Regions from separate parts of the Slackia heliotrinireducens DSM 20476 genome, predicted to be linked through region 2. Evidence: riboswitches for the same ligand, from Rfam matches in the RefSeq annotation. Region 2 holds a riboswitch; each other region holds the start of a gene.

Region 1 (3,258 bases), 1.3 Mb from region 2:
TCATAGGCGTGGACATGCGCCCTGCGGCGCATCTTGGGACTAGAGAAGGAACCGCACTTCATGGAACAGCTCGACCTGCAATCGCTTCTGGAAACGTCGGACGAAGTTTGCCGCGACATCGCGCATTCGAACGTCAAAGGGCTTTCCACCAGCGGAAAAACCCCGAAGGAGAGGTTCTACGAGGATCTGGAGCGGTTCGGCGCCTACCTGGCCGATGCCGACGGCAAAATCGGGGACGACGAGGCCACGCTCATCCTGCAGGGCCTCGGCAAGCCGGCAAACGAGCTCAACAAACGCCAAATCATTGCGAGGCCGAAACCCACGGCCGCCTTCGCAGAAACCGTGCCGCTCTCCCTGAAGTACGCCGTGCTGGCAGATGCGGGCTGCAAGGTCAAGCCCGACCCGCACAAGGGCCAGCGCGCCATGGTCTTCTTCGACACGTTCAAGCTGTTCGGCCAGACCATCTTGGCCACCCGCACGCGCGACGTTAGCGACACCGCAGTGCGGAGGTTCACCTCTTACATCGACATGCTGGAGAAGTTCGTCAAAGAGTACGCGGTCTGGCACTCGGGCCCGCAGAAGTTCTACCGCGTGGCCGAAGCCGTCGTGGAAGACCCCGAATCCGCCGAGGAGAAACAGGAGAAGCTGGAGGAGCTTCTGGCCAACCTGGACTCGCTGGTGGGATTGGACGCCGTCAAGCGCCAGGTCCACGACCTGGTGAACCTCATCCAGGTGCAGAAGATGCGCCAGGAGCTGGGCATGAAGACCGACGGCGTGTCCAAGCACATGGTGTTTTCGGGCAACCCGGGAACCGGCAAGACCACCGTGGCCCGCATGCTGGCGGAGATCTACCACTACCTGGGCGTCCTGCGCAAAGGCCAGCTGGTGGAGGTGGACCGGTCGGGCCTGGTCCGCGGCTATGTCGGACAGACGGCCACCCGCGTGCAGGAAGTTGTCGAAGAGGCCTTGGGCGGCGTGCTCTTCGTGGACGAGGCCTATGCGCTCACCGTCAAGAAGGGCGACAACGACTTCGGGCAGGAGGCCGTGGACACCCTGCTCAAAGCGATGGAGGACAACCGCGACGACCTGGTGGTCATCGTGGCGGGCTACACCGACCTGATGGAGCAGTTCCTCGATTCCAACCCCGGCCTGCGCAGCCGCTTCAGCAACTTCATCTTCTTCCCGGACTACACGGCCAACGAGCTTATCGCCATCCTCCATCAGAATCTGGAGAAACGCGAATACAAGCTTTCCCCCGAAGCCGACAAGAAGGCCCGCAGACAGATTCGCTACCGTGTGAACCACAAGCCCGACAACTTCGCAAACGCTCGCGACATTCGCAACTACATGGAGCACGCCATCAGCAACCACGCCACCCGCGTGGTCGGTCTGGAAGAAGCCCGCGGGAACAAGGAGATCCTGAGCACCATCGAGCCCGAGGACCTGGGAGGCTGGAACTAAAACCAGCAGGCGGGGCATGTCTTCGGACGTTCACGCCCTTTCCCCTTCTCCAAATTGACCTGGGCCTTCAACGATAGTCGGAATTCTCCATATATCCGACGTCATATATGCGGAAATTTGTTGACTTTTCGTTAAATACCGCAAGACGGAGCCAACATCCGCCATGCGGTGCTTTCGCATACTGTAGTATGTCCTGCAACAGAAATCCTGATAGAGGAGCTTCTCGGCATTCCCGACGGACACACGGGACGAATTGCCCGCCGTCGCGAGGGAAGGCCAGAAGCCGAAGGGACCAGCAAGAATTCGATTGCCGCTCCTTGGGACGTCGGAGAACATCCGGCGGACTGTCACAGTGATGTGGAGCGCTATCGTGATTGCCGAATCCTCAGCAACCATGTGCGCAACGCATCCATGGTTGTTTTGTTTTGGAGGGCTTATGCTTACACCGAGGATTCAGAGGATGCGGGACCGGTACTTCAACACCATCCCGTCGATCACCGCAGAGCGCCTCGTGCTCGAAACCGAGGCGTACCAGAAGTTCGCGGGCGACGCCGTGCCCATCTTCCGCGCGAAGGTCGTGAATTACATCCTCGAGCGCATGACCACCCTCGTGCTTGACGATGAGCTCATCGTGGGCACCGCCACGAACGCCTACCGCGGCGCCAACCTGCACCCCGAGTTCCAATCCAGTTCTTGGTATATAAGCGACATCGACGAGTTCCAGACCCGCACCAAGGACCCCTACTACATTTCCGCCGAAGACCGCGAAACCATCCTGGCCACCCTTCCCTACTGGGAGGGCAAAGCCATGGAAGACGTCGCCGAGGAGGCCATGCCCGCCTACATCAAGGAGCTTGAATCCGACGACATCCTGTGCGTGGGCCTCGAGAACGGCGTGTCCGGCGAAACCACCTGCGACCATGAGAAGATCATGGCTGTCGGCATCCGCGGCTACATCGACGAGTGCCAGCGCAACATCGACGCCATCGTGCCGCAGACCATGGAAGACCAGGCCAAGGTCGATTTCTGGAAGGCTTGCATCATCCAGTCCGAAGGGCTTATCACCTACGCCCACCGCATGGCCGACGAAGCCGACCGGCTGGCCGACGCCTGCGACGACCCCGTGCGTGCCGCAGAACTGCGCCAGATGGCCGAAAACTGCCGCGTGGTTCCCGAAAACCCGCCGCAAACGTTCTGGCAGGCCTGCCAGATGGTGTGGTTCATCCACGTGGCGTTCTATATCGAAGTGTGCACCACCGCCATCGGCTTCGGACGCTTCGACCAGTACATGTGGCCCTTCTACAAGAAGGATGTCATCGACGAGAAGAACATCACCCGCGACCAGGCCTTGGAGATTCTCGAGAGCCTGTATCTGAAATCCTGCGAGGTGTACGAGGTGCGCGACAGCTGGTACGCCACGTCGTTCGCGGGCTACCCCATGTGGCAGATCCTGGTGGTGGGCGGACAGACCCGAGACGGTAAGGACGCATCCAACGACCTGTCCATGCTGTGCCTCGAGGCCGCCGATGCCCTGCAGACCACGCAGCCCGTCATGGCGCTGCGCGTGTGCGACACCACACCGGAAGAGCTTATCCGCTTCGGCTGCAAGATGACCCAGGAAGGCCAGGCCAACCCCGGCTTCTTCAACGACGCCACCGCCATGAAGATGGCGCTTGCCAAGGGCGGCACGTTGGAGGACGCCCGCGATTGGACCATCGTCGGATGCATCCAGGCCGGCCCCGGCGGCGGCGGAACCGACGGCTCGCCTGACGCCGGATACGTGAACATGGGCAAGAT
Region 2 (3,258 bases):
CAGATGAACGGGTTCTGCACGAAGCCGGCGATGATGAAGCAGACGAAGGAAACGCCCGCGACGGTAAGCGCGTAGGGCAGCTGCGTGGACACGTGGTCGACGTGGTTCACGTTCGCACCGGCGGAAGCCATGATGGTCGTGTCGGAGATCGGCGAGATGTGGTCGCCGCAGACGGCGCCGGCCAGGCAGGCGGAGATGCCGATGGTGAGCAAGGTCGGGTCGTTGCTGAAGATGGGCAGCACGATGGGGATCAGGATGCCGAAGGTGCCCCAGCTGGTGCCGGTGGAGAAGGCCAGGCCCACGGCGACCAGGAAGATGATGGCAGGCAGCATCTTGAACAGGCTGTCGGCGGCGCCCTCCATCAGGCCGGCGACGTAGACGTCGGCGCCCAGGGCGGAGGTGGTGAGCTTCAGCGTCAGGGCGAAGGTCAGGATCAGCATGGCGGGAACCATGGCCTTGAAACCGTCGACGAAGCAGCCGGTGGCGTCCTTGAAGGACACGACGCGGCGGGCCACCAGGTAGATGAAGGACAGGATGACGGCGATCAGCGAGCCCCAAGGCAAGCCGACGGAGGCGTCGGTGTTGCCGAAAGCCAAGGTCAGGCTCATGTAGCCTTCGGCCTCGGGATCCCAGAAGCCGCCGATGTAGAGCATGCCCAAGATGCAGAAGACGATAAGCAGGATGACCGGCACCAGCATGTCCCACAGGGAGGCGCGCTTGTTGTCGACGACCTCCTCGTTGCCCAGGCTGCCCAGCTGGCCGTTCTTATAGGCCTCGAACTCGGCCTTGGCCATCGGGCCGTAATCGAAGCCCAGGATGCAGATGCCCACTACGAACACGATGGTCAGCAGCGAGTAGAAGTTATAGGGGATGGCCTGCACGAACAGCTGGATGCCCGTGATGCCGGTGTCCAGGTCGGCAGCGGTGGCCGAAACGGCGGCGGCCCAGGACGAAATCGGGGCGATCATGCAGATAGGGGCTGCGGTCGCGTCGATGATGTAGGACAGCTTCGCACGGCTGATCTTTTGCACGTCGGTAACGGGACGCATGACGGCGCCCACGGTCAGGCAGTTGAAATAGTCGTCAACGAAGATGAGCACGCCCAGCAGGAAGGTGGCCAGCGAAGCGCCCACGCGGGTCTTGATGTGCTTGGCCGCCCAGGCGCCGAATGCGGCGGAGCCGCCAGCCACGTTGATGAGGGCCACGATGATGCCGAGCATCACCAGGAAGATGAAGATGCCGGCGTTCCACGGGTCGCTGATGGCGTTGATGAAGCCGACGCCCATGGCATCGTCACCCTCGCCGATCGTGCCCAAGATGATGTAGTTGACCGTGTCGATGATGTTGAAGTTGGCCAGCAGCAGCGCGCCGACAAGGATGCCGACGAACAGCGAGCTGAAGGTCTCCTTAGTGATGAGGGCCAAGACGATGGCCACCAGCGGCGGTACGAGCGCCCAGAAGGTTCCTGCGAATTCCATTACCTCTCCTTTAGGTCTGCCCAGGTCATGATTACCATGACCTGTGAGGATGGAATCCACGCCGGTCATGATAGCTCTCCGTCAAGCGGCAGTGCGCAGGATGTTCTCCTGCACCCCAGGCACCTGCGGGACGGAAACCCCGGCAGGCCCTTCGGCGGCTGTCCCTTTCGCCCTGTGCGTTTCCGCGCACCCCTAAAGGGCTACTGATGAAAACCGCGCCTCTATCATGCCTGTTTACATTACAGTGTTCGCGATTATAGCCCAGTTTGACCATGGATACCAGCGACTCGGACCGGTTGTGCCCGTCGGCATCGTCGGCGGCGGGTTCGTTGTCACACAGGCCTGGCGAATCGTGAGACGCTGCGCCGTTTTCGGTATTTGTTATACGTTTGTACATTTATGTATAACCAACGAGGACGGATGCTTGCTGGAACGGGCGTCCCACCAGTTTTTCTGACCCCTTGAGGTAGGATAGGCGAGTTTTCTATATCGTCGCGCCGTTTCAAGCGCTTGAACCCCCGTTTTGAGACCTCGCGACCCCGAAAAGAGGACCTTAAACCCTTCAAAAACCGCCGAACGGGCACCGGGCATATAGAAAACGCGCGTTTCCTACCTCATCGGGGATTCAGGTTTGGCAGGAGCGCAAGAATCGCTGCGTCCCGGGGTCGGACGGGCGCGGGTCCGAGCGTCGACGGACTCAGCGAACGTAACGAATGGGACGGCTTGGCCGCCGTGCTCGCATGCGGGCCTGGAAACCGTTACAATGTTTACCCCGAATTTTTAAGAAGCCAAGGAGCGACATGGATCCTATTTTCGAAGAAGAGCAGCAGCATCTGACCGAAACCTACGGGCAGCTGGTCGGCATACGCGACGAGATGCTCGCCAAAATGGAGGCCAACAGCCGTGACGCCGCCAAAACCATCGGCGACATGCGCGATGAGCTGGCCCTCGACTTCGCCAGCGACGACATGACCATGGAAACGCTGGCCGACTACGAGTCCATGAACCGCATCATCGACAGCTATAACTTCTCGTCCACCATCAACGCCGAGCGCCTGCGTCGCGCCGTGCAGTTGCTCGAGCAACCCTACTTCGCGAAGGTCAGCCTGCAGTTCAGGCCGGGCGAGCCGGTCAAGGACATCTATCTGGGTGTGGCCGGCATGACAAACGACGAGCGACGCCACTTTATCGTGGACTGGCGCAGCCCCGTGGCCGAGGTCTATTACAACCAGGAGAACGGTCGCACGTCGTACAAGGCCAACGGGCGCACCATCCAGGTTGACCTGCTGTGCCGCCGCCAGTTCGACATCAATCGCGACAAATTGAACGCGTACTTCGACACCACTGTGGCCATCGAGGACCCGCTGCTGATGTCGGCCTTGTCCAAACAACGCTCCGACAAGATGCAGGCCATCACCACTACCATCCAGAAGGAGCAGAACCAGGTCATCCGGCATGACGACGTGCCCGCGCTGCTGGTGGGCGGCATCGCCGGCAGCGGCAAGACCTCGGTGCTGCTGCAGCGCATCGCCTATCTGTTCTACCAGGAGCGGGAGAACCTGAACCCCGACGACGTGTTTCTGATCACCCCCAACCCGGTGTTCCAGAAGTATATCGACAACGTGCTGCCCGATATGGGCGAACGCAACCCGCAGACCCGCACCTACGCCCAGCTCATGGATTTCCTGGGCGTGCAGGCCAGCGGCCAGGATGCGCACGCCACCGCCGAGTCGCTTAAGGCGATCGACGCCGCGGTGGTCAACCTGAAGCTGGACCAGGA
Region 3 (3,258 bases), 720 kb from region 2:
GCTACGACGTGCTTGAAGAGGGGCTCTCCCGCATGGCAACCTTTGTGGACGGCTTGCGCTAACGGCTGTATCTTGCTGAAAACAGCTTTGCTCGAAGGGTGTCCTCGGTGGGCGCCCTTCTCTGTTGCTGCCATATAGCCTGGTTTCTCAATGGATCGACCCCGCGATGCCCCCCTGCGCCGCATCGGAATTTGGCGCGGGGGGACGCGTGGTTAGCAGATTGACCAGGACTTCTGCCGCATCTGACGTATGCGGTTCGGCCCCATGTCTCCTTATGGAATGCGAACCAGCTTGGCGTAGGTTTCCACGCCGCGCATCAGGATATCTTCGTCGAAGTTGAACGTGTCGGCGTGCAGCGGGATGCCGGTGCCGGTGCCCAGCAGGATGAAAACCCCAGGTAGATACTGCTGATACCAGGCGAAGTCCTCGGCGATCAGCAGCGGTTCGGGAACCGTGTCAAGCTCGGGCAGGGCGGCTGCGGCCAGGTCAAACACGTCGGCGTTGTTTATGACGGGCGGGTAGCCTTCCGAATACACGGTTTCGGCTGTGCATCCGAACCGGGCGGCGGCAGCGTCGGCAATCTCGGCGATCTCGCGGCGGGCGCGTTCGCGCATGTCCAGCGAGAAGGTGCGCAGACTGCCGGCGATGCGGGCGTTCGCGGCGATGGCGTTGCGAACGGACCCTGCGGTCATGCAGCCGAACTTGAGCAGGCAGGGCTCCTCTTTTTGGCGTTCCTCTATATATTGGTACACGTCGATCAAAAAGTGGCTGCAGGCCTGCAGTGCGTCGCGGCCTTGATCGGCCTTGGCGATGTGGCTGCTTTTGCCAGTGAAGGTGACGGTGGTCTCGTTGGCGGCTGCAAGCAGCGGACCCGGCCGGCTGGCGATACTGTCTTTCGGCAGGTCGGGCCACAGATGGAACCCGAAAATGCGGTCGACGTTGTAGCGTTCGAACACGCCGCTTTCGCACACCACCTTGGCACCTCCGGTGGTTTCCTCGGCGGGCTGGAACACGATAAGCACGCTGCGGTCCAGCTCATCCAGGTGCCGCGCCACATGATGGGCGAGGCCAAGCGCCATGGACATGTGGCCGTCGTGGCCGCAGGCATGCATCTGCCCAGGGTGGGTGGAAGTGAACTCCACACCCGTGACCTCGGTCACCGGCAGGGCGTCCATGTCGGTGCGGATGGCCGTGGCGTGCTCGGATCCGCGGTCGAACCATGCGCACAAGGTGCTTTCGCAGGGCGAAAGCACTTCGCAGGGCAACGGCTCCAAAGCCGCTTGGATGTAGGCCATGGTCTTGGGCAAATCGAAATCCAATTCGGGAATACGATGCAGGTCGCGGCGCCACCGGGTCAGCATGGGCTGAAGCTCGGCACGTTCTGCATCAGAAAGAAGTACGGTCGACATACGGTTCCTTGTCGTTTCAGGTCAGACGATTGTCAGGATTATACAAGTTCGAACCCGAAAAGCTGCCGCCCATGGTCTCATTTCATGCAAACGCGTGAAAGTGCTTGTAAATGCAGGGTGACAAGCGTTACTATGCCAACACGATAGAGGCGCGGATGCGAAGGGTTTCGGGCCAGCCGGCAGGCGATTATCCCGAAGCGAGGCAATTCCGCCGAATCGTTGCGACAGGCATGGCGCAACGGTGGGCTGTCGGGGAACACCCGTCAGACTGTCTGCAAAATTGCAGGTGCGCTATCTTGCTGAGTCGATTTTTGTCGCCAGCAGGCATGCGTCCTGCTGGCGATACGTGTATTTGGAGCGAAAATGGAAAAGAAGCCGTTTGTAACGAAGGACCAGCTCGAAGCTATTGCCGAGCAGTTCCCCACGCCTTTCCACCTGTACGACGAAGCGGGCATCCGCAAGAATATGGAAGCTGTCCGCGATGCCTTCGCATGGAACCCGGGCTTCAAGGAGTATTTCGCCGTCAAGGCCAACCCGAACCCGTTCATCATCAACATCCTGAAGGAATACGGCTGCGGCTGCGATTGCTCGTCGTTTACGGAGCTCATGATTTCCGAGGCGGTGGGCATTACCGGCCACGACATCATGTTCTCGTCCAACGACACGCCGGCCGAAGATTTCGTGTTGGCCGACAAGCTGGGCGCCCTGGTGAACTTCGACGACATCACCCATATCGAATTCTACGAGCAGCTCACCGGCCACATTCCCGAAACCGTATGCTGCCGTTTCAACCCGGGCGGCCTGTTCGAAATGGCAAACGGCATTATGGACGCCCCCGGCGATGCCAAGTACGGCATGACCGCCGACCAGTTGCGCGAAGCCTTCCGCATGTGCAAGGCCAAGGGTGCCAAGCACTTCGGCATCCACGCGTTTCTGGCCAGCAACACCGTGACCAACGAGTACTACCCCCAGCTGGCGGGCGTGCTGTTCCAGCTCGCCGTGGACATAGCCCGCGAAACCGACGTGCACATCGCGTTCATCAACCTGTCCGGCGGCGTGGGCGTGGCCTACAGCCCCGACCAGGAGCCCAACGACATTCGGGCCATTGGCGAAGGCGTCCGCCGCGTGTACGACGAGGTTCTGGTACCGGCGGGCATGGGCGACGTCGCCATTTACACCGAGATGGGCCGTTTCATGCTGGCGCCTTACGGATGCCTGGTCACACGTGCCATCCACGAGAAGCATACCTATAAGGAATACATCGGCGTCGACGCCAACGCGGTGAACCTCATCCGCCCGGCCATGTACGGCGCGTACCATCACATCACCGTCGCAGGAAAGGAGGATGCGCCGTGCGATCACGTGTACGACGTGGTCGGTAACCTGTGCGAAAACAACGACAAGTTCGCCGTTGACCGTTCGCTGCCGGAGATCGAGATGGGCGACCTGCTGGTCATCCACGATGCCGGTGCCCATGGACACGCCATGGGCTACAACTACAACGGCCGCTTGAAGTCCGCGGAGGTGCTTCTGCAGACGGATGGCACGCCGAAGCTCATCCGCCGCGCCGAGCGACCCTCCGATTACTTCGCCACCCTCGACTGCTTCGAAATCGGCACGAAACTCCAGACCATCGCGCAGCGGGAAACCCCGCAGGCGTAACTGAAACGAAAGGAATCCACCATGGATATCAAGAACCTGCAAGGCTCCATCGTCGCCCTCGTCACCCCGTTCAACGAGGACGGATCCGTCGACTTCGACGCCCTGGCCGGGCTTATCGACTTCCATCTGGAAAAGGGCACCGACTCCATCCTGGTGCTGGGCACCACCGGCGAGTCCTCCACCATGT

The links. Region 2 has a riboswitch for lysine ahead of SHEL_RS02850 (Na+/H+ antiporter NhaC family protein). Riboswitches for the same ligand answer to the same signal wherever they lie in the genome.
Region 1: linked by a shared signal. The riboswitch ahead of SHEL_RS08535 (glycyl radical protein) and the one ahead of SHEL_RS02850 (Na+/H+ antiporter NhaC family protein) in region 2 are both predicted to bind lysine.
Region 3: linked by a shared signal. The riboswitch ahead of SHEL_RS13870 (diaminopimelate decarboxylase) and the one ahead of SHEL_RS02850 (Na+/H+ antiporter NhaC family protein) in region 2 are both predicted to bind lysine.

Annotation. Positions count from the first base shown of each region.
Region 1 covers NC_013165.1:1,969,389-1,972,646, forward strand. Annotated here, with positions in the region: gene SHEL_RS08525 (AAA family ATPase) at 61-1,461, shown strand; lysine riboswitch at 1,665-1,837, shown strand; gene SHEL_RS08535 (glycyl radical protein) at 1,898-3,258, shown strand, end outside.
Region 2 covers NC_013165.1:680,879-684,136, reverse strand. Annotated here, with positions in the region: gene SHEL_RS02850 (Na+/H+ antiporter NhaC family protein) at 1-1,478, opposite strand, end outside; lysine riboswitch at 1,542-1,710, opposite strand; gene SHEL_RS02845 (HelD family protein) at 2,279-3,258, shown strand, end outside.
Region 3 covers NC_013165.1:3,121,978-3,125,235, reverse strand. Annotated here, with positions in the region: gene SHEL_RS13880 (pyridoxal phosphate-dependent aminotransferase) at 1-62, shown strand, start outside; gene SHEL_RS13875 (M20 metallopeptidase family protein) at 273-1,409, opposite strand; lysine riboswitch at 1,546-1,711, shown strand; gene SHEL_RS13870 (diaminopimelate decarboxylase) at 1,773-3,071, shown strand; gene dapA (4-hydroxy-tetrahydrodipicolinate synthase) at 3,093-3,258, shown strand, end outside.